Regions from separate parts of the Candidatus Clostridium eludens genome, predicted to be linked through region 3. Evidence: riboswitches for the same ligand, from Rfam matches in the RefSeq annotation. Region 3 holds a riboswitch; each other region holds the start of a gene.
The links. Region 3 has a riboswitch for S-adenosylmethionine ahead of cysC (adenylyl-sulfate kinase). Riboswitches for the same ligand answer to the same signal wherever they lie in the genome.

Region 1: another riboswitch for S-adenosylmethionine. It lies ahead of ACJDU8_RS07150 (transporter substrate-binding domain-containing protein); the one in region 3 lies ahead of cysC (adenylyl-sulfate kinase).
Region 2: another riboswitch for S-adenosylmethionine. It lies ahead of ACJDU8_RS14710 (O-acetylhomoserine aminocarboxypropyltransferase/cysteine synthase family protein); the one in region 3 lies ahead of cysC (adenylyl-sulfate kinase).

The regions. Positions count from the first base shown of each region.
Region 1 is NZ_JBJHZX010000008.1:36,873-47,389, forward strand. It holds gene ACJDU8_RS07115 (ABC transporter ATP-binding protein) at 1-494, shown strand, start outside; gene ACJDU8_RS07120 (ABC transporter ATP-binding protein) at 498-2,342, shown strand; gene ACJDU8_RS07125 (nitrogenase component 1) at 2,717-4,003, opposite strand; gene ACJDU8_RS07130 (nitrogenase component 1) at 3,991-5,454, opposite strand; gene ACJDU8_RS07135 (amino acid ABC transporter ATP-binding protein) at 5,644-6,396, opposite strand; gene ACJDU8_RS07140 (amino acid ABC transporter permease) at 6,393-7,103, opposite strand; gene ACJDU8_RS07145 (amino acid ABC transporter permease) at 7,108-7,809, opposite strand; gene ACJDU8_RS07150 (transporter substrate-binding domain-containing protein) at 7,897-8,709, opposite strand; SAM riboswitch class I at 8,910-9,025, opposite strand; gene ACJDU8_RS07155 (helix-turn-helix domain-containing protein) at 9,374-9,622, shown strand; partial or broken gene dcd (dCTP deaminase) at 9,828-10,349, shown strand.
Region 2 is NZ_JBJHZX010000022.1:13,542-24,058, forward strand. It holds gene ACJDU8_RS14700 (ABC transporter ATP-binding protein) at 1-998, opposite strand, end outside; gene ACJDU8_RS14705 (alpha/beta fold hydrolase) at 1,233-2,198, opposite strand; gene ACJDU8_RS14710 (O-acetylhomoserine aminocarboxypropyltransferase/cysteine synthase family protein) at 2,240-3,532, opposite strand; SAM riboswitch class I at 3,767-3,878, opposite strand; gene ACJDU8_RS14715 (hypothetical protein) at 4,099-4,485, shown strand; gene ACJDU8_RS14720 (ABC transporter permease) at 4,553-5,698, opposite strand; gene ACJDU8_RS14725 (ABC transporter permease) at 5,700-6,842, opposite strand; gene ACJDU8_RS14730 (ABC transporter ATP-binding protein) at 6,859-7,794, opposite strand; gene ACJDU8_RS14735 (sensor histidine kinase) at 8,195-9,298, opposite strand; gene ACJDU8_RS14740 (response regulator) at 9,307-9,942, opposite strand; gene ACJDU8_RS14745 (LysM peptidoglycan-binding domain-containing protein) at 10,096-10,517, opposite strand, start outside.
Region 3 is NZ_JBJHZX010000007.1:105,520-116,036, reverse strand. It holds gene ACJDU8_RS06770 (ABC transporter substrate-binding protein) at 1-330, shown strand, start outside; gene ACJDU8_RS06765 (ABC transporter ATP-binding protein) at 360-1,148, shown strand; gene ACJDU8_RS06760 (ABC transporter permease) at 1,162-1,947, shown strand; gene ACJDU8_RS06755 (aryl-sulfate sulfotransferase) at 2,025-3,485, shown strand; SAM riboswitch class I at 3,639-3,751, shown strand; gene cysC (adenylyl-sulfate kinase) at 4,118-4,699, shown strand; gene ACJDU8_RS06745 (adenylyl-sulfate reductase subunit alpha) at 4,737-6,428, shown strand; gene ACJDU8_RS06740 (4Fe-4S dicluster domain-containing protein) at 6,409-6,723, shown strand; gene ACJDU8_RS06735 (aliphatic sulfonate ABC transporter substrate-binding protein) at 6,748-7,782, shown strand; gene ACJDU8_RS06730 (ABC transporter ATP-binding protein) at 7,974-8,813, shown strand; gene ACJDU8_RS06725 (ABC transporter permease) at 8,746-9,522, shown strand; gene cysD (sulfate adenylyltransferase subunit CysD) at 9,567-10,367, shown strand; gene ACJDU8_RS06715 (GTP-binding protein) at 10,431-10,517, shown strand, end outside.

The sequences.
Region 1 (10,517 bases), on a different contig from region 3:
TTGTACCACAAAAGCCAATGCTTTTTTCAGGATCCATTGCTGAAAATATTAGATGGGGAAATAAGGAGGCTACCGATGAAATGATATATCAAGCTGCAAGTAAGGCGCAAGCAAATTTTGCTGAAAATATGAAAGATGGCTATGAAAGCTTTTTGGGAAGTGCCGGAGTTAATGTCTCTGGTGGACAAAAGCAGCGTATTTCAATAGCTCGTGGAATACTCAAAAATTCTTCTGTACTTATACTAGATGATGCAACCAGTGCACTAGATGCAGTGACTGAATCTAAAGTGCGGCAAAATCTAAACTCTAAAACAAGAAATCAAACCATAATTATCATTACTCAACGCTGTGGAACAGCTATGTTTGCAGATGAAATTTTAGTTATGGATAATGGAATAAAAGTTGGATATGGCACACATAATCAGCTCATGGAAAGTTGTGAAATATATAGAGATATATACAAAACACAAATAGAAGGCAGTAAGGATGTGTAATCGATGGCACAACAATTTTTTAAACAGGAAGTAAAAATACCCTCTATTAGTGGGAGACCGGTAGGCGGTGGCGGCAAACGTTTTGCACCCACTGAAAGGCCTAAAAATGCAAAGGGTACACTAATGCGTATTATAAAAATATATATGCGTTGGGCTAAAACTATTTTTATAGTTATGATACTTACAGCATTTTCGTCAGCAGTTTCTGTTGCAATTCCTTATTTTATAGGGAAAACCTTTAATACATTTAAAATTCCAACTAGAACAGTGGATACAAAGATGCTTGTTTGGATATTATTAATAATTGTGATTCTGTATGCAGCTAATTGGCTTGTTTCATGTATCAGCGGAGTTATAATGCTTAAGGTTTCACAGAAGCTTGTGTTTGTGTTACGCACAGAATTTTTTGAAAAAATGCAAAAACTTCCCCTTGGATTTTATGATACACGTTCTCATGGTGACACAATGAGCAGAATTACAAATGATGTAGATAATATTAGCTCTACTATTGCACAGACAACCACACAATTAATATCAAGTGCGTTAACGCTAGTGGGCTCTTTTATAGTGATGATAATACTAAATGTACCTCTTACCCTAGTTGTTTTATTATGTATTCCCCTTGTGATGCTTTTAACTCGAGTAATTGCCTCACGAAGCCGTGCTTATTTTTTGACGCAACAGCGAAGTCTTGGATTACTCAATGGAGTAATTGAAGAAAATGTATTAGGGCTAAAAATGGTAAAAGCCTTTGGTAAACAACAAGATGTTTTAAGGCAGTTTGAAGAAATTAATGAAAGACTTTATGAAAGTAGTAATAAAGCACAGGTATGGTCTGGATATATGATGCCACTTATGAATGTTATTAACAATTTTATCTTTACAATTGTTGCTATTGTGGGTGGTATATTGTCAGTAGGATACGGCCTTGCAGTTGGTACTGTAGTTAGTTTTATGAGTTATTCAAAACAATTTGCACAGCCACTTAACTCTGTGGCAGGTATGTTTAATACCATTCAATCAGCACTTGCTGGAGCAGAACGTGTTTTTGAAATTTTGGATAGTGAAGAGGAGCCAGCTGATATGGTAAATGCCATTGATATGGAGCATCCAAATGGTGATGTTACTTTTGAAAATGTGTATTTTTCATATGACAAATCTGCTCCTATACTAAAGAATGTGAGCTTTAATGTCAAGGCAGGCAAAATAGTTGCTTTAGTAGGTGAAACTGGTGCAGGGAAAACTACTATTGTTAATCTCCTCACTCGTTTTTATGATGCAGACAGCGGCAGAATTTTAATTGATAATGAACCAATTACAAATTTGAAACGAGCCAGTCTTAGAAAATGTTTTTCAGTAGTGCTGCAAGATACTTGTCTCTTTACTGGTACAATTATGGATAATATTCGCTATTCACAAAAGGATGCAACAGACGAACAGGTGATAAAAGCTGCGAAAATAGCTCATGCTCACGATTTTATTGACAAATTATCAAAAGGGTACTATACAATGGTATCTGGAGCCACAGATAATTTAAGTCAGGGACAACGTCAGCTTGTAGCTATTGCTCGAGCAGTGCTTTGTGACAGTCCTATTTTAATTTTAGATGAAGCAACCAGTAGTGTTGATACAAAAACTGAAAAAGATATTCAGAATGCATTACTAAGTTTAATGAAGAATCGTACAAGCTTTTTGATTGCACATCGTTTGTCTACTATTAGAGATGCAGATCACATTATGGTCATTGGTGATGGAAAAATACTAGAAAGTGGAAATCATAAAAGTCTTATGGATAACGGTGGACAATACTATAAAATGGTCATTAGCCAAATGGGAGAATTACCCTAGAAACAAGTGTTGGATGAATAAAGAGCTTTAAGTTTTAGAAAAATTCAATTTCCTTTGGATTATCAAAAAGCATTTGAGTTAAGTGCTAGTTTAATAAAGTAATATATTATATAGGGCTCCTATACAAAAACTTAGCTAATGCATACCTTAAAATATAGTTAATTAAAGTGGGAACCCTATAAATTACGATGATTCAATAACACTATTTTCTTCATTACCCTAAATCCATGATCCTACTCCAATTTGATGGACACTAAGAATCCTTATATAATAAGAATAAGAAACTGGTAAAGGATTAAATGAAAGTATGGATTACTTATATAAAGCTGCTGACAAAACATGTTTATCAACAGCCTGAGATTTATACAAAAATCTTACAGATTATCATACAAATCTTCTATTAGTGTCAAACTTCCTCGATAGCCTGCATATGTACGGTTAAAAATTAATCTGTCTGTAATTGGGAAAGATATTACACTACATTGAATATCTTTTCTTAAAGCAATTTCTCTCTCATTAGTACTTCCAATTAACAATGTTATTTCATCATTTTCCTCTAATGCCTTTGTAATATTGTACTGGTCTGTTTCAAATAAAACCTTCGGTGGTCTAGCATACTCTAATTTTGTAATACGCTTTGTAATACATTCTTTATCCGTTTCTCGAAACATAGGATCTGTTACAATAGTTATAACAGGCGTGAAACTGTAATCATTGGCCAAATATCTAGTAATACCTATGGAGGTATTGGCATCACCCACCACTGCGAATTTTTTCCAGCTAAGTCCTCCAATTGCCGTTTCTAAATAACTGTATACATAGTCTTCTTCTTCTTCAATTACTTTCTCCACTAGTTCTTTATCCAAATCCAAGGCTTTTGCAACCTGACGGATAAAATCGGTAGTATCTGTAACTCCAATTGGAAGCCCAGCAAAGCGAAGATATGGAACTCCAAATCGACTCTCATACTCTTTTGCCGCATTTTTCAACAACCATGGATTTACAATAATATTAAGTACAGCTGCTGAAGAATTTTTAATATTTTCAATTCCTTGATGCTCTGTAAAAAAGGTATTCACCTCTAACCCAAGTTTTCTAAGAATTCTAGTCAATTCTTCGAAGTTACCACTCCAGAACGGATCATGATTTGGAATAATTCCAAGTAAGTTTACAAGATTCTTCTGCTTTGGACGACTTTCTTGTACCACGTAATCTAAAAAAGTTTCAAACACCACTTCATATCCCAAGTTGCTATCCCCTGCGAACCCTGGCGTTTCAATGGGGTAAATATCAATACCTTGATTTACAAATTCATTAATAACACTTACAATATCATCCCCGATAATTCCGGCAGTACATCCTGTCAATACAAAATAAGCGTTTGCATCTATCACTTCAATGGATCCTTTTATTGCATTTCGCAACTTATCTACGCCGCCAAAAACAACTTCTCTTTCTAACATATTCGAACATGGCAAAGAAACACCTGATAAAAAATATGGTGTTTTTCCTCCTGCTTGTCCTGCTTCTCCGGCCGTTGTTTGCATACAACAGCCAGGACCTGAATGAAAGATTGGGCATACTCTGTCGACTACTCCAAGGACTGCATTAATTCCCCCAAGGACACAATTGCCACGTGGACTTTCTGTTACTTTAGACATTCTTTCTCCCCCCAACTTTGTATGTACTTAAATGGATTTTCTTCATACCAGCTTTCCCGATATGGCAAACGGGCATGTCTCGCTAATTTTTTGTTGAATCCTGGATTTTCAATCTGATCTGCAATTTTACTTCCCAAATATAAAATTCCATCATACCCCATTGTTGGGCGCTTCATATCCAGGACATGCGTAGTTGGTATTCCAAGTTTAGCAGCCCAGGTAGGAACACCAATAAATACATCCGGTTTCAAACGTCTCACTAGATTAATTTGCTCAAATGGCTGCATATTTGCTACATCCACAATGTAATCCTGATGTATTTCATTTAAATATTCAATATCAATTTGTGCATCCACATCATAGGTAGGTGTTTCCAATCCTACTAGCTTCATTCCAAAATCATCAATTAAAGCTGCTGCTGCAAAAGAACGTCCTGTTCCACCACAGATAAATACACGTTTTCCTTGTAAACGCTTTTTGATCTTATCAATTTGTGGTAAAATTCTTTCGTGCTCTTTTTCAATATACCCTTCTGCTTCTTTCTCTTTTCCTACTAAAGCAGCAATTCCCCTAAACCATTTATCTGTATTACGAATACCAATGGGCATCACGGTATGAGAATACGGAATATCATAGGTTCTATCTAATTCCTTCATAAATTCATCTGCAAATACCTTACATATAGAAGTAGATGCCTGTGCAGATGGAATTTCCCTTATCTTTTCAAGAGAACTATAAAATGGGATATAATTTGCCGTCAAGCCTAACAATCCAAGCATTCTTTCTATTTCTAACTGATCCTTGTAACTAACTGTTACCGGTGCAAAAAGATTAATAAAGTTCTCTTTCTTTATTAGTTTTTCTTCCTTTAAAATGTATTTTGATATAGATATAAATGCCGCATCAAAACCAGAAGCACAGATTTTTGACTTAAAGCCTTCACAGTGAATAGGAATTAGCAGAGCCTCATTATCTCTTTGTAAATTTCTTGCCACAGCATCAATGTCATCTCCAATAATACCAGAAGCACAGGACGTAAAAATGAAAATTAATTTTGGATTATATCTTTCCTTCGCATATTGTATTGCCTCTATTAATTTTTTCTCTCCACCAAAAATAACATCATCTTTATCAATATTTGTTACAATGATTCTTGGATTACGAATTAATTTTACTCCCCTGTGAGCTTGACCTACGCGGTATACATCCGTTGCTAATGTTGTACACCCAACACATCCTTGAGGAGAATGTGCTATAAATACAGCATCATCTAAGGACATTAATGCAGCCATACTGTTAATCTGCTGACACTGCAAACCTTGACTAAAGCTTCTGTCAGCTTTCTTTAGACAACCTTTTTTAAAATCTTCGGAAATCTGTTTGCTATTACCACCACAATCATTGTGGGTATTTGGTCTGTCCTCTCTTATTCCTGAATAAATTTTACTCATATTTTTGTATCCTCCGCAATTTATTTATATTAATAAACGTCTATTAATTCATTTTTTCCATATAATTTTTCATTTAGAATTGGTCTTATTACTCTCAAAGAATGTTAGATCTGCCAAGAGCATTATGTTAAAAAAGTTTAGACAAAATTATAAACGTGAATCTATCAATAGAAAACCATGGCAACCATACTAAATTGTATAGCTCCATTCAGAAACTATTCTCTTCAAAAATTGCTTTGTTCTCTCTTCCTTAGGATTTGTAAAAACTGCCTGAGGTGTTCCTTCTTCAACTATTACGCCATTCTCCATAAATATAACTCTGCTTGCTATATCATAAGCAAATGACATCTCATGAGTAACTACAATCATTGTTATGCCTTCCTTTGCCACTTTTTTCATTACTGAAAGTACTTCACCTACAAGTTCAGGATCTAATGCTGATGTGGGCTCATCAAAAAGAATTACTTCGGGATTAAGGGCAAGTGCTCGAGCTATACCAACACGCTGCTGCTGGCCACCTGAAAGTTGAGATGGATAAAAATTGTATTTTTCTGACAAACCAACCTTATTAAGCACTTTTTTACTTATCTCTTGTGCTTCATTCTTTGGTACTTTTCTTGCGACAACTAAACCCTCCATTACATTCTCAAGCGCTGTTTTATTATTAAAAAGGTTATATGACTGGAAAACCATAGCTGTCTGTCTTCTTATTCTAAGTACATCTTTTTTAGTTTCATGGTTAAATTTTACATGAATATCCCCTATAGATATTTCACCTGCATCTGCCTTTTCCAAAAAATTGATACATCTTAATAGTGTAGTTTTTCCTGAACCACTAGGTCCTAATATTACTACAACCTCTCCTTTGTTAACTTTTAAATCAACACCTTTTAAAACTTCATTTTTTCCAAAAGACTTGTGTACTCCTTTTATCTCAATCAAAGAACTTCCCCCTTACTGTAGATTCTAAGACGTTTCTCCAATATAAACGATAATTTTTCAATTACTATACAAATAACCCAATAAACTATTGCTGCTGCTACATAAGCTTCAAGAAATTTATAATTTGAAGTTGCTGTTATTAATGCTGCATTCATAAGATCAGTTACCGAAATCATAAATACAAGTGATGAACCTTTAATAAGACCTATTAAGCTGCTGCACAACATAGGTACAGCTACAGGCAGTGCTTGTGGCAATACAATTCGTCTTAAAGTCTGGCCCGTTGTAAGCCCTGCAGAATAAGCAGCTTCATACTGTCCTTCATCTACAGCTAGAAGAGCCCCTCTTATTGCTTCAGATATATTTGCTGAAGCAAATAATGATAATGCTATAATTGCTATATAAATAAGAGGTATATCCTTAGCTCGTAATGACCAGTGAAATTTTTCTGCAAGCCCATCAAAACTTTGAACTACTGCAAAATACAAAATTAAAATCAGTAGTACAATTGGTATACCTTTTATAATTACAACAAAAACTTGTGACAATCTATTAAGTATCTTAACCTGAAATACTCTTGTTAATGCAATGAAAGTTCCTATAATACAACCTAGTACTAGTGATGCAAATGACATTATTAGCGTTATAGGAGTATATTTAATTGCTGCTTTAAGTGCTACAAACATGAAACCAATATCAAATCCCATATTTTCACCTACCATCACCTATTATTTTTTTATATGTAACCTTTTTTTCAATAACAGTACAACCTTTTTCTACAAGAATACTTAGCACAAGGAAAATTAATGCTGAACCTATATAGCCCTCAAGTGTATGATAGGTTCTAGCTCCTATGGTTTGTGCTTTTCCCATTACATCAATTATTCCAAGTGAAAAAGCTATAGAGGAGTCTTGAAGAAGACCTACCATATTAGTTGAAAGACTTGGTAAAGCAATCAATAGTGCCTGAGGTGCTACTACTCGATGGAAAGTCTGTATCCTTGTCATTCCTACTGAATAAGCAGCCTCTGTCTGGCCTATTGATACACTTATTATAGCTGATCTTATTACTTCAGCCATAAAAGCTGCAGCATTTAAGCCATAGGTAATTATTACAAAAAATAATTTATCCCATTTATTAATATCAATGCCTATAAGCATAAAAAGCACTGGTAGACCATAATACACTATAAACATTTGCACAATTATAGGCGTACCTCGCATAAAGGATATATAAACAATTGATATTTGATTTAGTATAGGTATCTTATAGATACGAAATAAAGCTAAAATCATTCCTAAAAATATACCTATTACAGTTGCCAGCAATACAATCAATAGGGTGATATGAAGGCGAGATAACAATTGTGGCAAATACTCAAATACTAATCTAATGTCAAATAACTTTCCCATATTTATCTCCTACCTTTAACATTATTTTGGATTGTTTTACAGACATTATCAGAACGTATGATATCACCATAGTGTATTTCATATCTATTAATCATTTGTTGTATAATCTCCACCTAAGACATCTTTTGATATCTTTGACAATGTACCATCTGCTTTCATGGCTTTTATTGTCTTATCTATATCAGCCTTTAACTGAGTATCGTCTTTGCGAAAAATATAATAAGTATTTGAAGTAGCTATAGGATCTCCTACTGTTTTAAGTTTATCTCCATAAGTTTTATTTAAATCAGCTACTATTCTCTTAATGGAAATAAATGCATCTATTCTTCCATCTTCAAGATTCTTAACTAGAGTAGCATTATCTGGTGTTGAATAAACTAGTTTGATGGCATTATTATGTTGTTTGTTATATTTCTCTAAAACATATGCGTCATTACTACCTGGAGATACATTTACAGTTTTACCCTCTAAATCTTTAATAGAATTTATATCAGTTCTATTCTTCAAAACAGTTATTCTTAGAATAAAAGTAGTGTAGCTTTCATCAGAAAAAAGATATTTTTGTATACGTTCTGGGTTTTTCTCAAATTGATGTGCAGCTATATCTACTTTCTTAGAAGCTAAACTAAGTAGAACATTTTTAAAGTCCATTGTTTGATATTCAAATTTATACTGTGGAAGACGTCTATCAACCTCCTTCAAGACTTCATATTCATAACCGGCAAGGTTACCCTTATCATCCAAATAGCAGTATGGTTTAAATGCATTTCCTGTTCCTATAACAATTGTTTTAGGTGCAGAAGAGCTTGATGTACTAGTTGCCTTTGCACCGCAGCCTGCTAATGCGAATATAGTTAGCAGACTGGCTAAAAATAACATAAATATTTTTGGCTTTTTCATAATTAAATCCTCCATTCATGTAAAATTTATATAATTTTAAATTAATAACATTAAAATCATTAATAAATAAAGAGGTCAAAGTTAAATATTATAGAGATTATTGACTAAAACTCTATAATAAACAAAACTTGACCTCTAGTTTGTCTAGTTAATCAAAAAACTTCCTACAGAGAAACTATAGGAAGTTATATTCTTTGTTTCTCTCATCTTTCAGGTTTAACCTGCTGGAATTAGCACCATTGAATATATTCGTAAATGTACATATTCAGGTTGCCGGGCATCATAGGGCCAGTCCCTCTGCCTCTCTTGATAAGAAATTCTATATTTAATTGACTTATTCCAAAATTATATATAAATGATATAACTTTTGAAATGTTTTGTCAATATAAACTTTTACTTAATATATGAGGAATCTAATTTCTCAAATCTAATAAGTAATTTTCTGAAGCGATTCAGCCATGTGTGAACACAATTGCTTTCCCATAGAACTCTCCTCATAATAACTATTTTAAGTTAATTAGTATTATTATAATAAATTGCTGTTAATTCCAATACAATTATGTTAATTTTTTAGTATATGTTCATCTTTAGCAACATCCTATCAGTATAGAAATGTAAAATCAATTTGAAAGTTAATCTTTAGCACATTAGGCGGTGGAGTATTTTGAAAATATACTGGCATGAAGGAAGTAAAAATGTTATAGGCTCTAGGGTTAAAAAAGCTCGTCATATGTTTAGCCCTGCTTTAACTCAAGAAAACTTATCTGCAAAATTAGAACTTATGAATGTAAAACTTGATAGAATATCTATATCAAGAATTGAATCTGGTGATAGATTCGTAGCTGATTATGAGGTAATTGCAATTGCTAAGGCACTTAATGTTTCTCTTGATTGGCTTCTACTTGGCAATTAGTTCTTATTCAAGCTAAATATTTTTCTCAATTTCCATCCCAATTTTTAACATAAAGATAAGATGTATTAGTTAAGAATTTATAATCTTCTTCTACCAATGCATTAAATACTTTATCATAAATTTTGATATATTATATACTAAATAAGTTATGGCAAAATAATTAATAGGCAAAATGAAAATTATACGAAGCAAAAGGAGAGTTTAAATGATATTAAGCGGAAAAGAAATACAGAATAAATTGGGCAAAGAAATTATAATAAAACCTTTTAATGAAAAACAACTCAACCCTAATAGCTATAATTTAAGGCTTCATAATAAATTACTTGTTTATGAAGAAAATATTCTTGATATGAAGAAAGTTAACTCTACAAGAGAGATTATAATACCCAATGAAGGATTCTTGCTAGAACCTAATAAACTTTATTTAGGTAGAACAGTAGAGTACACAGAAACTGATAAATATGTTCCTATGGTTGAGGGTAGAAGCTCTGTAGGGAGACTCGGTTTATTTATCCATGTTACCGCTGGATTTGGAGATGTTGGTTTTAAAGGGTATTGAACTTTAGAAATGTTTTGCATACAACCAATAAAAATATATCCAAACGTTGAAATATGCCAAACTTACTATCATGCAATAGAAGGAGAATATACTAGATATAAAAGTGAAAAATATCAAAACAATAAAGGTATTCAACCCAGTTTATTATATAAGGAGTTTTTAAAATAAATAAGTTTTAATTCAAACTATTTTATGAATGATGAAGAATTACAGGAGCCATCTGTGGAATATGGAGATATTATAAATGCACAGATGGTGATTATATACAGAAAGAACCGGACTTGTATGTTTCCACACATCCGGCTCAAGCCGCCTTTTTACCTCAAACAAGTTAGT
Region 2 (10,517 bases), on a different contig from region 3:
AAATCTATTCTTCCACTTTGTTTTAAGTTTGAAATACCTTCATTAAAGTTAATACTACTTTTTTCCTCAATTATTTCAAAAATACGTATTGCAGAAGCTTTAGATCTTACAAACATATTAAAAACTGCAGATATCATCATAATTGAATATAATATTTGAGTCATATAATTTGTGAATGCAATTATTTGTCCTACTTGCATACTGCCACTGTTGACATATTTTCCTCCAATCCACAAAACACATACTATTCCTATATTTATAACTAAACTTCTAGTAGGAGAAAATATTGCCATTACACGCATTGCAATGACCGATAGCCTTCCTAATTCCTCATTTGCACCTTTAAACCTTTCACTTTCATAATTAAATCTATTGAAAGCTTTTACCACCCTTACACCGGACAAATACTCCCTCATTACAGAATTCACTCTATCTAAAGCTATCTGAACCTTCATAAAATATGGGTATCCTATATTCATATTCAAAAATATAAATACAGCTACAATTGGTATTATAATAAAAAGTATTATTGCAAGATGTAAATCAAGCCTTGATGCCATGATAATACTTCCAATACACACAAGAGGTGACTTTACAAATATTCTCATAAGTCCATTAACAAAATTTTGAACTTGAGTTACATCGTTGGTAAGACGTGTTATAAGAGAACTGCTTTCGAATTTATCAATGCTGTCAAAAGAAAAACTTTGAATCTTTTCAAATAAATCTGCTCTCAGTTCTGCACTAAATTTTTGAGACACCCTTCCAGACAATATATTACGTCCTGAAGCTCCCATTGCTCCCACGGCCGTAACCAGAAGCATTATCAATCCTTTTTGAATTACATAATCCATCTGTTTGTTTGCCACACCTATATCAACTATTTTGGACATTATAGTAGGCTGCATTAAATCGCATAATGCCTCAATAGAAAGAAAAAATATAGCAAGACAAAATCCTTTCCAGTACTTATTTATATATTTTTTCATAAATTTCAAATATATACACTCCCAAAATTCATTCTATTTATTAATAATATTATTTTTAGAAAATAAATTCAAATATAAAAATTCTTTTTAATGCACGATTAAGAAATCTATTTGAGCCATATCTACAAATTGTCCACTTAATCAAATAAAAAACTTCCTATAGAAAAACTATAGAAAGTTATTTTATATTATTAATAATTCTCTTAGGATATGACAATATCTACTGGAATTCTTTAATTTCATCTATATATGATTATATAACCAATTGTGTAAGTCTTTCATCACCTCATTTCTATTTACTTCTCTAAGCATCTCATGTCGTCCATTTTCATATATTTTATAAGTGGCATCTTCAATTCCATATTGTTTATATATTTTAAACAGTTCCTTTATACCCCTGCCATTATCTCCAAAAGGATCTTTGCTCCCTGATATTGAAAATATAGGTAAGTTTTTAGGTATTTTTTCAATAACCCTAGGTTTATGTATATCCTTTAAAGCATTAAATAAATCATCAAAATAGCCCGCTTTATACTCTATTGCAGCATAAGGAGAACTTAGTGTATTTTCAAGCATATCAACATCACTTGTTAGCCAATCATATTCCGTCTTGGGAGGCTGAAATTCATCATTAAAATGTTCAAAAAATGCATTGGAAGCTTCAGTACTTACAGACTTTCTTCCAACTTTCCTCACTTCCCTGTTTGATATTTCAGTCAATTTTATTATCTTCTTTATATGAATTGGGCCGGTAGTACCAGAATATATGATTCCATTTACTTCATCACCATATTTATATGCATATATCTGAGCCAAAACTGACCCTAAGCTGTGACCTAAAAGAAAATTTGGCAATCCCGGGTTTTCTGCCTTGATAATATCCGTTAATATTTTAATATCTTCAACCATCCAATTTATTCCGTCTTCTCCCATGTATCCTGCATTTTCCATATAAGAAGGTTCATTTATATCTCCTGCTGTTCTGCCATGTCCACGTGCCTCATTAATATATACTATAAAACCTGCTTTAGCCATCTCTTCACTAAATTCTCTATAATAATCAGTAGTTTCTCCCATACCATGAGCTATTTGTATTACACCATATATTTTCTGATTTTCAGTCGGACACCATTTTTCAGTAAAAAAATTTATATCTTGAGAATCCTTATAGAAAAACGTGTCAGACTTATATGCTGCATTTGTACTCACACATTACTCCTCCTTTATATTTTCTAGATTTGCTATTTATTTTATATATCTAAAGCCTGCTCAAAATCTGCTATTATGTCTTTAATATCTTCAATCCCCACAGACACTCTAATCAATTCAGGCGTTACCCCTGCCGCCCTTTGTTGTTCCTCTGATAATGCCAAATGAGTTGTACTTGCAGGATGAATTACATATGTTCTTACATCACCTAAATTAACAACTATAGAAGCTAATTTCAACTTTTCACCTACAGCTTTTGCCGCCTCAATTCCTCCTTTCACACCAAAAGTCAGAATCCCGCTTCCTCCACCTTTCAAATATTTCTTAGCCCTTTCATATTCTGGATCTGATTCTAAATAAGGATATCTCACCCATTCAATTCTAGGATGCTGCAGGAGATATTTAGCTAAACTTAAAGCATTATATGAATGCCTTTCCATTCTTAAATGTAATGTTTCTAATCCTAAATTTGTTAAAAATGCATTAAATGGAGCTGGTGCCGCACCAAATTCTTCTACTAGATTAGTTCTCAACTTTCCTGAAAAAGCACGTTTTCCAAATGCATCAACAAATACCAAAACTGCTGGCCCAGTTGGGGTTGTATAATCTGGAAATTTTCCATTTGCCCAATTAAAGTTTCCACCATCAATAATTATTCCTCCTAGTGACACTGCATGTCCATCCGAATATTTAGTAGTAGAGTGAACAACTATATTTGCTCCATATTCAAAGGGACTTGTTAAATAGGGTGTTGCTATAGTATTATCAACAATAAATGGTATATCTAGTTTTCTTGCTATAGAAGAAAATTTATGAAAATCTAGTACATTAAGTCCTGGATTTCCTATAGTTTCACCAAATATTAGTTTAGTATTTTCCTTTTTTACTGCTAAAATTTCTTCTTCAGAAGCTGCTGGCTCTACAAAAGAAACATTAATACCCAATTTAGGGATAATTGTATTAAAAAGATTGTATGTACCTCCATACAGATTTGAACTTGCAATAATGTGATCTCCTGCATTAGCAATGTTTATTATAGAATAAACTACTGCGGATTGTCCTGATGCGGTGGCAATTGCTTCAACCCCCCCTTGTAGTTCTATATATTTTTTTTCAAGGGCTGTTACTGTTGGATTTCCTATTCTTGTATACAAATATCCCCCTGTTTTCAGTGCTTCTACATCTGCACTCACTGCTGCTACCTTTGCTACTTCATCAAAACTATCATATTTATATGATGTACTTTGAATTATGGGTACCACTCTTGGATTACCTGAATTAGGTGAATACCCTCCTTGCACTGCTTTTGTTCCTATTCCAAATTTTTCACTCATAAAAAATCCTCCTTTTGGTAATTTGGGCATACTTTCATAATAATTATATAGATATATATGTAATGAAATAATTTTTAAATTTAGTGGGATAAATAAAGAGGTCAAAGCTCATATACTATAGAGATTATGCACTAAAAACTCTATAATAAGTAAACCTTGACCTCTAGTTTGTCTAGTTAATCAAATAAAAAAACTTTCTATAAGAGAAACTACAGAAAGTTACATTCCTTACGTTTCTCATCTTTCAGGTTTCACCTGCTGGAATTAGCACCATTGAATATATTTATAAATACACTCAGGTTGCCGAGCATCATAGGGCCAGTCCCTCCGCTACTCTTGATAAGAAATTTCATTTTAAATTTTTACAACTGACACATATAACAATTGATTTACATATAATCATATAATTTCTAAATTATTTTGTCAATAGTAAATTAATTTTCAAAATGAATTTTGATTTTAAATAATGCAAAAATCAAAATTATGTTGTATAATTATCTAAAAATGGCTTATTATATTATGTAAACTTATATTATTATGAAGTTTTACTTACAGAGGTGGTAAATTTGAATAAATTTTTAGATAGAATTTCTTATTACTTTAAAGACAGCTACGGTATTGATACACTTTCTAAACATCTTTATATTGCAGGACTTGTACTTTTTCTTCTTAGACCTGCCTATACATTAGGTTTTGTGTTTATTATATACAGCAGCTGGAGATGTCTCTCAAAAAATAAATACAAAAGATACAGGGAACTCCAAGCTTACGAAAATTTTATTTCACCCATAATTTATAGATTTAAGGGATTTGGAAATTCAATGAATCAAAATAAATACTATAAAATATTTAAGTGTCCAAATTGTAAGCAAAAATTAAGAGTACCAAAAAAGAAAGGAAGAATAACTATAACCTGCAAAAACTGCGGAACTTCATTTAAAGGCAAATCTTAACTAGTGCTGACAATAATATAGTTGCGGTAAGCATTTTTTTATTTAATATACTCACCGCAGCTAATTTTTAGCTAAAATCTCTTAGGTCTTTATTTCTTGAAAATTTGTACATGGATATTAAAAAGAAAGCTGCAGCAAAAGCCAATATTATAGCAATATTTAAGTATATGCTGTAAATTGAATTTCCCTTTTGCAAACTTGAAATTGAGCTTAATACCCACCTTTGCGGCATAAAATCCGATATTCTCTGAAAATACTTAGGCATATATTCTACCGGGAAAAAGCATCCTGAAATCAGGCAGGTAGGGGTTATTATTAAATTTTGCATTGCCGAAACACTAGCAGAATTATTGCTAAAAGACACTGAAAGCTCAGCAAATCCAATTCCTACAGGTACAAATAATATAAGTATGAAAAACATCTTGAAAAATGAAACTCCCATATTTATATGAAATACATACGCTAATAATATTAAAGTTAAAATTATCTCTCCTGTAATGACTAAAAAATTCACTATTATATTGGCAAATATATATTTTTTAGAGCTTATCGGAGAAGAAAATATCCTAAAATAAGTTCTATTTTCCTTTTCCTTTAATATTATTTCAGCTAAATTTGTGGCTGACATTAAAATTATCATGAGCAAAAATCCTACAGCACAGTTAGTTATATTTTTATATTTTGCATTATCCTTTACAGAGCTTACATACAGCTTAAAACTATTTTTATGGTAACTATTGTACATTTTATAAAATACATCTTTATTTCCATGGGCCGCACTACTCATAGCTGCAATATTATCTATATAATTATAGAGGTGATATTTTACATAAGCTGTACTCTGCTTTCCTTTTATAGAAATTATCTGAATATTTTCAGGCTTTCCCCTGTATACACTTTCAGAAAATCCAGGATTAATTACTACAACACAATCTAATTTTTTTGAAGTTATACTGTTATTTACTTCTGATGCACCTATAATACTTACATTAAAATTATCCAAACTCTTAAGATAAGTCACGGTATCCCTTGATATATAGTTATTATCATTATTAACTATACCTATCTTGGATATACTTTCATTAGAGCTGCCGTAAGCCATTAAGGCTATAATAATTCCCACTATGGGCAGCAGTACATAGAAAATTATATTGGATTTCTTTCTAAAAGTAACTTTTAAACTATTTTTAACCAGCCATAATATATCCCTCATATTAAATGCCCTCCCTTTTTCCTGCCACTACTGCAGAAACTAGTAAAAACACACAGGCTATTGCTATATTTAAAGTTACTATTGGTAAAATTGCTCCAGTATCGTTAGCATAAATAAGTTTACTTAATCCTGCATTATTCCACGTGAGAGGAGACATAGCAACAACTATATCCATGAAACTTTTAGAGCTTGCGGAAGTACTTACTGGAAAATATGCTCCTCCTATAAAGGCTACCACTTGAATTAAAATTATTACAATTGGCCTTACCACTTCCTGCCTTTTTACCATATAGCTTATCCCAAGGCCAAAGCTCACCGCTAATATTACCTCCGTGAGCAATGCAATCAATACAAGACCTATATGTTGTCCCCAATTGGCCTTAAATACAAATTTACTTACAGCCACTACAATATATACACAAAAAACATTCTGTGCTATAGACCCAATCACCTTACCCACCAAAATTTCACTTCTGCTTACAGGTGCAGCCATGAGCCTTAAGGCCGTATTTTTAGTTCTCTCTTTTCTCATTAAAGAAGTACTGCTAATTGATGCATATAGTGCTATGAGAGTACTCATAGACATAGAATAGTAATCCATAGAACCTGGAGCTTTCCCAGAATTTAAAGAAACCTCCTTTATATAATCATCTTTATTTTGCGCAGCTGCAATTTTGTTTACACCCTGAGGATTAACTTTCATAACCTCTGAAATTAAATTATATTTACCTATAAATCCTTCAAGCATTCCTTGAACTATACTATTTTCAATAGAATTCCCATCATTTTCATATAGCTTTACACTTTCTTTACTAATTTCAATATAGGCATTATATTTATTCTGCTTTACCTTAAGTAAAGCATCTTCCTTATTAGATGAGGCAGTGAAATTCATTCCTTCCTTTTTGCCCTGATTCATAAATTCACTAAAATACCTAGAAAATTGTTCACTTTCACTATTTCTATATAATATATTTATTTTATCTTTAGATACAACATTTGAATTGTCACTATCAAAAACAGATGAAAAAGCTGTTCCCAGTATTAAAATCAATACTATAGGGAAGGCCAGCATAAATACCAGAGTTCTTACATCTCTTATACTCTCCTTCGCTTCTTTAAATGCAATATTTAATATATTCAATTATTTCCACCTCCCTTTAGTCTCTTAATTTTCTTCCTGTTAACATAAGAAATACCGTTTCTAAATTAGGAGTTTTTTCCTCTAAATTTCTTATTTCTATACTATTACTTATAAAATACTGAATTATTTTATTTAAATTATTGATCTCCACAGAGGAATTTACCTTAACTAAGTTATCCCTAATTTCTACTGAAATTACTCCATTTATTTTTTTTACATCATCTTCATTTAATTCATCTGCAGATTTTACTTTAAACAGATATTCATTAGTGTTGGTAACTATTGATTTTAATTCATCTTTTGTTCCGTCTGCTATTATTTTTCCATGATCAATTATAGCCACTCTAGAACATATTTCCTCAACTTCTTCCATGTAATGACTAGTATAGATTATAGTACATCCCATTTTATTCAGTTCTTTAACAGAGTTTAAAATATACTTTCTAGATTGAGGATCTATTCCCACAGTGGGTTCGTCCATTATAATGAGCTTTGGTTTATGGGCTATGGCACAGGCTATATTAAGCCTTCTCTTCATACCTCCTGAAAAATTTCTAGAGTATTCTTTTTTCTTATCAATAAGCCCCACAAATTTAAGTGCCTCTTCAGATTTCTCCTTCAGCTCTGTACCCCGCATTCCATATAATCCTGCAAAAAACTTCACATTTTCATAAGCTGTAAGCTCTTCATAAATTGCTAGCTCCTGAGGTACTATGCCAAGATTCATTTTTGTAAATCTACTGTTTCTTTTTATATCTTTATCCAAAATCCTTATAGTTCCCTCTCTGCTTCTCAAAAGCCCTGAAATTAAGTTTATAGTTGTACTCTTTCCAGCACCATTTGGACCTAGAAAACCAAATATTTCTCCTTTTTCTACTGACAAGGATATATTATCTACTGCTATAAAATCCCCATATTTTTTAGTAAGGTTCTTTATTTCTAATGCTTTCATAAAATCACCCCTCCATTCAATTGATAATTAACTATTTCATGAATTAATTATATAAAAAAAAGGCAAACTTATTTAGTATATAAATTCACCTTTAATACATGAGAATATTCACTTTTTACATTTATATATTCATGAAGTTTTTAATAGTCCTATCTATGTATCCGAACGCTACCATTGCTAACACCCCCACCGCACTCTGTGAAAGCGATTCACACAAAATTAAAAATTTTGGTTCTCTGCTTTTCTATCAAAGTGGGGGATAAGAGGTGCTACGCGCCTGGATAAGTTCTTCCCCTAAAGGATAACGTATTCTAAGTGCTAAAGACACTAAGAATACTGTTAATAAGGTTCAGATGGAGAAAAGTATTTCTCATAAGCAAACTCCACCTGAACCTAAGAATCACTTGATAGGCAATAGCGTAGTTACTGAAAATCCACTGCTTCCATCTACTATTATTTTACCCCCCACAGCCCCGGTTCTCTCTTCCATGCCAATTATGCCAAGGCCCTTTTTTATTATCTTAAAACCTATGCCATTGTCTTTCACTTCCACTTTTATAAATTTATTAAACACTTCTACATTCACCAATATGCTGGAGGCTTTTGAATATTTCATGGAATTGGTCAGTGCCTCTGAAGTATTTTCAATAATTATCTTCCACTGAACATATGTTATAATATCCATATCTCCTTTATAAATTAGAGAAGTTTTTACGCCACTTTTTCCAATGAACTCATCTATGGTTAACTTTAATCTATTAATTCCTATTTGTTCTTTAGGGGGTTTTAAATTTTTAAGAGTAATTCTTATGTCCTCTATACCCTGCTTAGATATATTTATAGAATTACACAATAATTCTTTAGCTTTTTCTATATCTGTATCCATTAAAGATTTTGCCGCTTCCATTTGTATTAGGGCGCCAGTCATTGAATGCCCTATTTTATCATGCACAGTCTGAGACAACCTATTTCTCTCTTCTAACCTACAGGTATATTCTACTTGCTTTGAATATTCTCTGCTTTCATTAAAATTTCTAGTCAATCTATCTATGGCTTTTCTCATGCTGTCACCTTGCTTTTCTAACTTTAAAAGTCTATTTGTATATATACTGGACATGGTAAATATAATAAAGCTAAATGCTAATACCATTAAATAAACAGGTAATAGACTCCTAGACATAAATACAGCAGGAATGAACCCCAACAATAGAATATTTATACTTTTATCCGTATAATAATTTCCCAATTCATATACATTCATAGGAAAAAATATAATAAATACAGTATCTATTTTCACATATCCTACAATAATAAGTGCTATAGATAATGCTGTGAATATTTTCTTATGCCTATGCTCTTTTAATATATAAATACAGGTATTTAATGAAACATATATGAGCAGCCCCAACACCATAATTGCTTCATTATTCTTAGGATAACTTGTATATTGTATTATAATATATAAAATTAATATGATTTTATTTATAATTATCCAGTATTCCATAATATTCTCTACTCTAACCTACTCTTTAGATAATAAATTGCTATTTGAGTTCTATGTTCAAGAGAAGTTTTGCCCAAAATAGAAGTTATGTAATTAGCAACAGTCCCTTCTGATATAAAAATTTCTTTAGATATCTCCTTATTAGAATAACCTTTGGCAATGAGCTCTATAATATTTAATTCTCTTTCTGTAAAAATACTTTTATCTATTTTTTTACAGCTATTATCTTCTTTTAAATTTTGTTTTATTTTATTAAACACCACATCCTGCATAACATTATTACCATTATATACACTTATTATGGCATTTCTTATTTTCTCCGGATCATTATTTTTTAAAAGATATCCCTTAGCTCCATTTTTCACAGCATCAAGTATGTACTCATCATCATCAAAGGTTGTAAGTATCATGGGTTTTGTATTTGTACTTTCAGATATAATTTTGGCTGCTTCCACTCCATTTATACCAGGCATTCTCACATCTAAAATAGCTATATCCACTGAATTATTTTTGTAGTAGTCTACAGCAGTTTTTTCATCTTCTAAGGTAGCTAATACACTAAATTCATCATAAGTATTTAAAATTATCTTCATGCCTTCCCTTACAAAAGAATTGTCATCAGCTATAATAATTTTTATTTTCATAACCATTGCCCTTCTTCAAACTTAATCATCTATCCTTATATTTATTATATTTTATTTTATGTAAACAGGCAAAATTATATTGAAATTAATTAAAAATGCACCAGTTTAAATTTACAGGTGCATTAAGTGAAATAAAATATTATCTACTTATTATTAAGGTAAAGGAACATGATATCCAAAAGAGTGCCACACTCCAAAGTTATCCTTCACAGTTATACCTCTCTGACCTCCTGATGCAGCATCAGTATAATAGGGATATTTTTTTCCTATTGTGTAGTGACCTTCATAATTACCTGAAAAAGTTACAGGTACAGCATCAAACTGCAATTGTGTATCTGTTACTTTCAAAACATTAGTTGTTTTAGTAGAATTTCCATAATTGGACTGGGAAATTTTTTGAACATTACTTTCAGCTTTCAGCATATTAATGTCATTTTGCATAGCTTTTATAGTCTCTTCATAATCCGGGCATTCTGAATTACAAACTAAAGGTATACACAGACGCTGGCCAACTCTTAGATAATTGGGATCAACACCTGGATTTGATTCTAAAATACTTTCAACACTGACATTAT
Region 3 (10,517 bases):
TTTTTAGAACGAAAAGATGTAACAAAGAATATATTGCTGGCATTAAATGATGCAAGTGAGTGGATAAACAAAAATCCATCAGCAGCCGCTGAAATCATGGCTAAAGCTTTGAGACTTCCAAAGGATAGTGTACAAAAAAATATTGAAGCCGCTAAAAGTGATATAAGATTAAATGACGATGATGTGAATCAGTTACAGGAAGTATATAAATACGCATCCACTAACAAATTAATTAAAGGTGGTTTTAGTTTAGAAGATAAGATAGATACGGAGTCTTTAAAAGAGGCACTTCCGCAAAAACTTACTTATAAGCCTGAAAATATAAAATAAATTATATATGAAATAGGGGGAAAATTGGAATGTCAAAAACAAATTCAATAATAATTAAAAATTTAAGTAAAAGTTATGGTGATTCTAATTATATTCTTAAAGATATAGATCTCAATCTACAAGGGGGAGAATTTTTTATTCTATTGGGACCCAGCGGGTGTGGAAAATCTACTTTACTTAATATAATTGCAGGCTTTATTGAAAAGACTAAAGGGGAAGTATTAATAAATGATAAGGAAGTTGTAAAACCTGGGAGAGAAAGGGCAGTTGTATTTCAGCATCCTGATGCATCACTTTTTCCATGGCTTAATGTAAAAGAAAATGTAGAATTTGGATTAAGAATGAAAAAAGTAGCAAAAGAAGAAAGTAGTTCTATATCCCACAAGTATATAAAATTAGTTGGATTATCCGGTCACGAAAAGAAATTTCCTAATGAGTTGTCAGGCGGGATGAAACAGAGAGTTCAAATTGCACGAGTACTTGCAAATAATCCAGAAATATTATTAATGGATGAACCTTTTGGAGCATTGGATGCTCAGACCAGAAGAATAATGCAAAAAGAATTGGTGAGAATATGGCTTGAAACTAAGAAAACTATTATCTTCGTTACCCATGATATTCAAGAAGCTCTCATACTTGGACAGAAAATAGGTATTATGTCTAGAGCTCCTGATTCTAAAATATATAAAACTTATGATGTGAATTTTCAATATCCAAGAGATGTAACTAGTAGTTCATTTAATAAAGAATATAAGACTCTTTTGAATGAATTTGAAGGAGAAATGTATATTCAAAAAAAAGAGAGTGCACTGGCATAAAGGAGGAAAATTGATGAAAGGTTTTAATAAATTATTAAAGTGGGGTGTGATATCTTGGGTTTGTATAATTATAATCTGGGGCATAGGATCTAAATTTTCAAATCCAGATTTTTTTCCGGGTCCTTTGAGAGTAATATTTGGTGGAGAAGATTTAATTAAGGATGGAAGTCTTTTTCAATTTATTGCTATAAGTCTTGGTAGAATTGTTTCAGGATGGATTTTAGGAAATCTAATAGGTATCCCCATAGGCGTATTAATGGGGAGAATCAAAGCAGTTAAAATGTTTGTAGATCCTATTTTGAATTTTTTTAGATTTGTACCTGCACTTGCATTTTTAACATTATTTTTACTTTGGTTTGGTGTAGGTGAGGAGGGGAAAATTATCTTAATTATGTATGCTACTACTTTTACTGTTATGTTGAATACAGAAGCTGGAGTGTCTAGTGTACAGAAAGAAAAAATAAGGGCAGCTAGATGTCTTGGAGCTTCTGAATATCAAATAATGTTTAATGTAATAATTCCGGCGGCTATACCTTATATATTTACAGGAGTAAGGCTGGCTATGAGTGGCTCATTTGCTGCCATTGTAGGTGCAGAAATGCTTGCTGCAAATAAAGGTATAGGATATTTGATATGGACTTCAAGGTTATATTTTAAGACAGAATGGATATTCATAGGGCTGATATGCTTGGGGCTTATGGGATATTTCACAGACAAAATATTGGTTGCTGCAGCAAGTTTGACTATGAAAAAATATGGGATAGTTAATAGTAAAGATGCTATAAAAAGAGTGGCTTAAGATATAACTAATTTTTATTAGACTTTATGCAAATAAAAATTAATAACACAATCTAGATTTGAATGGAGGAAATTACTATGGGATATCCAAGTGTTTATCCTACAGGGGTAACAATTTATAATTCTGAAAAGGCATGGAGTGGTTATACTATTTTTCAGGCAGTAGATGAAGGAGCATTGCTAATAGATATGAATGGACATGAACTGCAGTTGTGGAAAAATTTACATGGATTTCCTAATAAGCTGCTGCCAGGTGGATATGTTATGGGAAGTACAGGAGAAAGAAACCCTGACTATGGGTTCCAAGATATGATGGATTTAGTACAAGTAGATTGGAATGGAAATATTGTTTGGAAATTTAATAAAAATGAATTCATAGAAGATCCAGGAGAAAGGCCTCAATGGATGGCAAGACAGCATCATGATTATCAAAGAGAAGGCAATCCAGTTGGATATTATATACCAGGATTAACACCAAAAGTTGATAAAGGTAATACACTTATTCTTACGCATGAAAATGTAAAAAATCCTAGAATATCTGATAAAGTACTTTTGGATGATAAAATTATTGAAGTTACATGGGATGGAAAAATTATTTGGGAATGGCGGGCAAATGAACATTTTGATGAATTAGGATTTAACGAAGTATCTAAAAATGTTCTTTATGCTAATCCCAATATAAGGACAGCGGGTGGTGGTGTAGGAGATTGGCTGCACATTAATTCTATATCTTTACTTGGACCTAATAAATGGTTTGACAAGGGAGATAAAAGATTTTCACCAGAAAACATTATTCTTGACAGTAGAGAGTCCAATATTATAGCTATTATAGATAAAAATACAGGAAAAATTGTATGGAAGATAGGACCTTATTACGATATAAGTGATGAGCTTATAAAATTGGGGTGGATAATAGGACAGCATAATGTGCATTTAATACCTAAAGGTCTGCCAGGAGAAGGAAATATTCTTATATTTGATAATGGAGGTTGGGCAGGTTATGGTTCGCCTAACCCAGGTTCTCCAAAAGGGAACAGGAATGCAATTAGAGATTATTCCAGAGTATTGGAAATTGATCCTATTACCTTAAAAATAATATGGCAGTATACTCCAGAAGAAGCTGGGTTTATACAACCCTTAGATGCTGTTAGATTTTATAGCCCATTTATAAGTAATGCACAGAGACTTCCAAATGGAAACACGTTAATAACGGAAGGATCAGACGGCCGTATATTTGAGGTTACAAAAGATCATGAAATAGTTTGGGAATACATAAGTCCCTATGAAGGCAAGGGAAAATCAAAACTAAATATGGTATACAGAGCTTATAGGGTTCCTTATGAATGGATTCCTCAATTGCATAAACCCTTAGAAATACCTATAGAGAAAATCAATAAAAGAGAATTTAGGGTACCAGGAGCAGCTGGTTTAGGACGTAAAGTAGAAACAGAAGTAAAGGGAACCCAAGAATATAAAGGCAGAGAAAGACTTGATTTTTGTATTATAACAGATAAAGAACTAAATAAAGAAAATAAATAATTATCAAAATTCTTCTTATTAAGCATAAATTTATATCTATGAGTAATGTGCATTTTCACTAAACATAGTAAACTTTATATTGACAAAAAACTTAAAAGGTTATATATTATATATAACCTTTTTTACAATACAATATAAAATTAAATATGAAACTTCTTATCAAGAGAGGCAGAGGGACTGGCCCTATGATGCCCGGCAACCTGAATGACCATTTTCATTCAATGGTGCTAATTCCAGCAGGTAACATGTCACCTGAAAGATGAGAGAAAATAGGATACAACTTCTTATGGGTTCTCTCCATAGGAAGTTTTTTATTGAACCAATTAAAAAGGGTAGAAGTCAAATTATTTATTATAAAGAATGAAATTATGTAAATCTTAACTAGGTAAGTACTTAATGTATGGATTTTAAATAAGAATAAAATGTAGAAAAGGTTCAAGGTGTTAGATGTAAAAATGCTATATATCTTATAAAACTTAAATGTGTTATTAACTAAAAGTGAACATACTTCTTACTAAAATGGTGAAAAGCATAAGAATAGTAGGATTAGTATAACATTATGTAATTTTATACTGCTGAAATGTAAGCTTATAAGTACTTATTTTGAATAATGGGAGGGAGATTTTTTGAATATGAAGTCAACTAACATAGTGTGGCATAAGATGGATGTAAATAGAAGGCATAGAGAAAAATTATTAAATCAAAAGGGAATACTTATTTGGTTTACAGGATTGTCTGGTTCAGGCAAATCTACCTTGGCTTCCGCACTTGAAAGTAAATTATATTGTATGGGTAAGCTTACCTACTTGCTAGATGGAGACAATCTAAGACATGGTTTGAATTCGGACCTTGCATTTACAAAAGAAGACAGGGTAGAAAATATAAGAAGGGTATCAGAAGTATGTAAACTTTTTGTGGATGCAGGAATAATTACAATTGCCACTTTCGTTTCACCTTTTAAAGAGGATAGAGAGAAAGTTAGAAAACTGCTTGGAAAGGATTTTGTAGAAGTATATATAAACTGTCCCATTGAAGTCTGTGAAAAAAGAGATCCCAAGGGAATTTATAAAAAGGCTAGAATAGGTGAGATAAAAAATTTTACAGGCATAGATTCCCCTTACGAGATACCTGATAATCCTGAACTTACAATACCTACTCATTTGAAAGGTTTAGAAGAGTGTGTGGATGAAATAATAGATTATCTAAATTTATAAAAGCACAAGTAAGTTTCGTAAAAATAGGAGTGATGAAATGAAATTAAAACTTCAGGTTTTATCTACTGATATTTTAATAGTGGGGGCAGGCACTGCAGGTTGTTTTGCAGCACTCAGGGCGGCTGAAGATTCAAACGTGAGTATTATAATGGCAGAAAAAGCAAATATAAAAAGAAGTGGTTGTCTGGCTGCGGGAGTTAATGCCTTAAATGCATATATAACTGAAGGTGAAACTCCAGAGTCCTTTGTGGATTATGTAAAGAGAGAATTTAATCAGGTTGTAAGGGAAGACTTGGTTTATACTTTAGCTCAAAAACTGAATGAAGTAACTGAAAAAATAGAGAAAATGGGACTTCCAATTTTGAAGGATTCAAAAGGGAACTATGTGAAAAGGGGAAAAAGGAGTATAAAAATAAATGGTGAAAATATTAAGCCAATACTTGCAGAAGAAGTAAAAAAGCAAAAAAATATAGAAGTTATAAACGGAATAAATATTATAGATTATATACATAAAGATGAAGAAGTTATAGGAGCCTATGGATTTTCAATCTATGAGGAAAAATTTTTTGCCATTTATTCAAAGGCTGTAATATGTACAACTGGAGGAGCATCAGGACTGTATAAACCTAATAATCCTAACTTTTCAAGACATAAAATGTGGTATTCACCCTTTAATACAGGGGCAGGTTATGCTATGGGAATACGGGCAGGAGCAGAGATGACTACTTTTGAAATGAGGTTTATAGCACTAAGATGTAAAGATACAATAGCACCTACAGGTACTATTGCTCAGGGCATTGGAACTTGTCAGATAAATGGAAATGGAGAAGAATATGTAAAAAAATATGGAAAGGAAACTACAATAAACAGGCTCTGGGCTACAGTAATGGAAAATAAAAATGGGAAAGGTCCTTGTTTCTTGAAAACTAAAGATATAAATAAATCAGAAGAAAAGGATTTGTTTAAGGCTTATTTAAATATGGCACCTTCTCAAGTACTTAAGTGGATAGATGGTAAGAGTATGCCTTCTATGGAAAATGTAGAGATTGAAGGAACAGAACCTTATATAGTAGGGGGTCACACTGCCAGTGGATACTGGGTAGATACAAAGCGGTGTACTACTTTAAAAGGACTTTACTCTGCAGGAGATGTAAGCGGTGGCAGCCCTAAAAAATATGTTACAGGGTGTTTTGCAGAAGGAGAAATAGCGGCAGATTCAGCAGTGAAATATATTAAAAATAGGAAAATTCAGCACTTGGATGATGTAGAGTTAAAAACTAAATTGAATGTAGTTAATAGTTTTTTTGAAAATGAAGATAATATTTATACAGTTGAACAATTAGAAGAGGCTATGCAAAAAAACATGGACGAATATGCAGGTGGTATATCACAGGGCTATAGTTATAATGAAAAAAAATTAAATATAGCTGAGAAGAGAATAGGTGAATTACTTAAAATAAGTAGTACTTTAAAGGCTTGTGATTGTCATGAATTAATGTTTATATATGAATTAATTGATAGATTATATATATGTAAAGTCCTTATAGCTCACTTAAAGGCCAGGCATGAAACTAGATGGAGATGTTATGAAGAAAATGCAGATTTTCCTTATGAAGATAATAAAAATTGGATTAAATATGTAAATTCAGTTTATAGAAAAGGGAAGATAGAAATTATATTTAGAGATATAGTCAGGAAGGACGAAGTATATGAGCATAAAGATTCATAGAGAAAAATGTATAGGCTGTCTTAAGTGTATGGAGGTTTGTCCAGGAAGTTTAATATATAAAGATCAGCAGGGTAGGGCATATATAAAATATGAAAAAAATTGCTGGGGATGTGCAGCCTGTATTAAAGAATGTGTAAGCAGGGCGATTAAATATTATTTGGCATCGGACATAGGAGGAAATGGCTCCTGCCTATACGTAGAACAAAATGCTGATGAATTAAAATGGCATATAGTGGATGAGGAACATAATGAGAGTATATTAAGTACTAAAAGAAAAGAGGCAAATAAGTATTAAATGTATTTTTAAGGAGGGTTTTTAATGAAAATTAAAAGAATAATATCAATTTTAGCTGTAATATCAATTGTAGGTGTTTTAGCAGGCTGCGGCAGCAATAATCAGCAATCTAGTGAAAGTACAAGGGTGGCAATAGGATTTTTCCCGAATATAACTCATTCTCAGGCATTAGTTGGAAAACACAATAAGAGTTTTGAAAAAGCTTTAGGAAATAATGCAAAAGTTGAGTGGAAGCAATTTAATGCAGGATCTTCTGAAATAGAGGCATTTTTAGCAGGAGCTTTAGATATCGGGTATATAGGACCAGGACCTGCTATTAATGGGTATAGTAAATCCAAAGGTGATGTTCAAATTATTGCAGGAGCTACAGATGCGGGGGCTATATTGGTTTCAAGAAAAGATGAACCAATAAAAAGTGTTAAGGAACTAGCTAATAAAAAGGTAGCAGTACCTCAATTCGGGAATACCCAGGATTTATCACTTAGAAATTTGTTGAATGAAAACGGGTTGAAAGATAAGACTAAAGGTGGAAATGTAGAGATAGTACAGGCAGACAATCCTGATATAAAAACTCTTTTAGTGAATAAGCAGATAGATGCAGCTCTTGTACCTGAACCATGGGGTTCAAGATTGGTAGTAGAAACAGGAGCTAATATAGTGCTTGATTATAATCAGGTGTGGAGAGATGGAAAATATCCTACAGCTGTAGTTATTGTTAGAAAAGAATTTTTACAAAAGCATGCTGATCTTGTAGAAAAGTTTCTAAAAACTCACGTAGAATTAACTAGCTATATACAAAAAAATAATAGTGAGGCAAGTAGTATAGTAAATGAAGAGATCTATAGTCTGACTAAAAGTAAACTTTCAAATGGTGTGTTAAGTTCTGCTTTTAAAAGAATAACTACAACAAATAATCCAGAAAAAGATGCTATAAATGAAATGGTAGATTTATCTGTAAGTACAGGATTCTTGAAAGAAAAACCTGATACAAGTAATATTATAAATTTCGAACTGTTAAATAAAGTGCTAAAAGAAAAAGGAGAAAAAGAGATCCAATAAAATTATAAGGCCAAGGCATCTTCAAATAAATAACTAGTCAGTATGGTAGACTATTTTCCATAATACTGCGTCAGCAGAACCCTATGATAGCACCACTATCAAAGGAACCTGCTTCCTTATCTTATGAAAAATAGTCTTACCATCTTTGATTTGCTATTTATTTTCAGATACCTAAAAGAGGAGGGTTAGAATTGTCGTTAACTATAAAAGATGTAAGTAAAAAATTCGTTACAAAGGAAGAAGAAAACTTAACTTTAGATAACATAAATGTTCATTTCAAGGACGGGGAATTTATATGCCTTTTAGGACCTTCTGGATGCGGTAAATCCACTCTTTTAAATATAATTGCAGGCCTTGAAAAACCCACTACTGGTGAAGTTCTATTGGATTGTGAGATAATAAATAATGTAGGGGTAGACAGGGCTATGATGTTTCAGGATTCAGCACTTTTTCCCTGGCTCAAAGTTATAGATAATGTAGAATTCGGAATGAAGATGGCAGGAGTGCCTAAAGTACAGAGAAGAGAAACAGCCATAAAGTATCTTAGAATGGTTCACTTGACTAAATTTCAAAATTCTTATATTCATGAACTTTCCGGGGGTATGAGGCAGAGGGTGGCCCTTGCCAGAGCCCTTACCCTGGACTCTAAAGTACTTTTAATGGATGAACCTTTTTCTGCACTGGATAGTCAAACTAGAAGTATACTCCAAGTACAACTTCAAAGGATATGGATGCAAACTAAAAAGACTATAGTTTTTGTAACTCATAATGTAGAAGAAGCAGTGATGTTAGCAGATAGGGTTATAGTAATGTCTGCAAATCCGGGAAGGATAAAGAGAGAATTTAATATAAAACTAGCCAGACCTAGAACTGTTGAAAATATTGATTTAGCCTATGTAGTTGCCCAGGTCATGAAGGATCTTAAAGAGGAGGTAGAAAAAGTTGCAAAAGCTGAGTACGATAATGATTGGAGTATTGAAGAAAATAGTATTCTACGTGATACTGATAATAATATGGGAACTGGTATATAAATTAGGTGTAGATGTACTAGGGGTGTGGAAACCTTATACGTTTCCTTCACCTATAGATGTAGGCAAGACTTTGATTAGGCTTGTAAGCGATAATACTCTGGCAGTAGCTATAGCTACCAGCTTAAGAAGGCTTGCAATAGGATATTTTATATCTTTAGTCATAGGTGTTGTTATAGGACTCCTAATTGTAAAGTACAAATATATTGATGAAAATTTTAGTTCTTTAATACTTGGATTACAGACGCTGCCAAGTATATGCTGGCTGCCCTTTGCCATTCTATGGTATGGGCTAAATGAAAATGCAATAATATTTGTAATTACAATTGGTTCTACCTTTGCCATAGCCATAGCTACAGAATCTGGCATTAAAAATATAAATCCACTTTATATGAAAGCTGCAAGAACCATGGGGGCTAGAGGCATAAAATTATACTTAAATGTAATAATACCAGCAGCACTGCCTGCAGTTATTACTGGAATGAAACAGGGATGGTCTTTTGCATGGAGAGCACTTATGTCGGGTGAAATGCTTTCTGCTACTAAGGGATTAGGACAAGTTCTTATGGTAGGAAGAGATTTGGCGGATATAAGCCAGGTAATGGCAGTTATGATTGTAATACTTATATTAGGATTGGCATTTGACAAAATTATATTTGGCAAGCTGGAAAAGAATATAAGGCATAAATGTGGATTGGATAATACGATTTAATTATAATCATAGAATTTCAGAATTTACAGGGAGGAATATTATAAATGAATCATTTAGATAGATTAGAAGCACAAAGTATTTATATTTTTAGAGAAGCCTATAAAAAGCTTGGAAAGCTTGGAATGTTATGGTCCATAGGCAAGGACTCCACAGTAATGTTGTGGTTGGCACAAAAAGCATTTTTCGGAAATTGTCCATTTCCGCTTATACATGTGGATACCACATTAAAGATTCCAGAAATGATAGAATTTAGAGATAAAGTAGCAAAACAGTATAATTTAAATTTAATAGTACACACAAACACTAAAGCACTAGAAGAAGGTATGGGACCGGAAAAGGGAAGACTTGTTTGCTGCAGGGCACTAAAGACAGATGGACTTCAACAGGTAATAGATAAGCACAAATTTGAAGGTCTTATTGTAGGCATTAGAAGAGATGAGGAGGGTTCCCGCTCAAAGGAGAGGGTATTTAGTGAGAGAAATGCAGAATCTAAATGGGATTATACAGATCAACCACCTGAACTCTGGGATCAATTTAAGACTGATTTTAAAAAGGGTAACCATATAAGAGTACATCCTATTATAAATTGGACTGAATTAGATATATGGGAATATGTAAGGAGAGAGAATATTCCAGTAGTGGATCTTTATTTTGCGAAGAATGGTAAAAGATATAGAAGCCTTGGATGTGCACCTTGCACAAATCCTATTGATTCCAATGCTTCCAGTTTAGATGAAATAATAGAAGAGCTTAAAAATACCAATGATACAGAAAGATCCGGAAGAGCTCAGGATAAAGCAGATGCCCATGCACTTGAAAAATTAAGAAAAGAAGGATACATGTAGGCAATGCACAATTGACAATTCACAGTGCATAATTATGAATTGAATAAAATAGGAGGCATTTAAATGGCAAAGGATAGAGAAAATTTAAATATAGTAGTTGTTGGACATGTAGATCATGGAAAGTCCACTTTAATAGGCAGACTGCTTTAT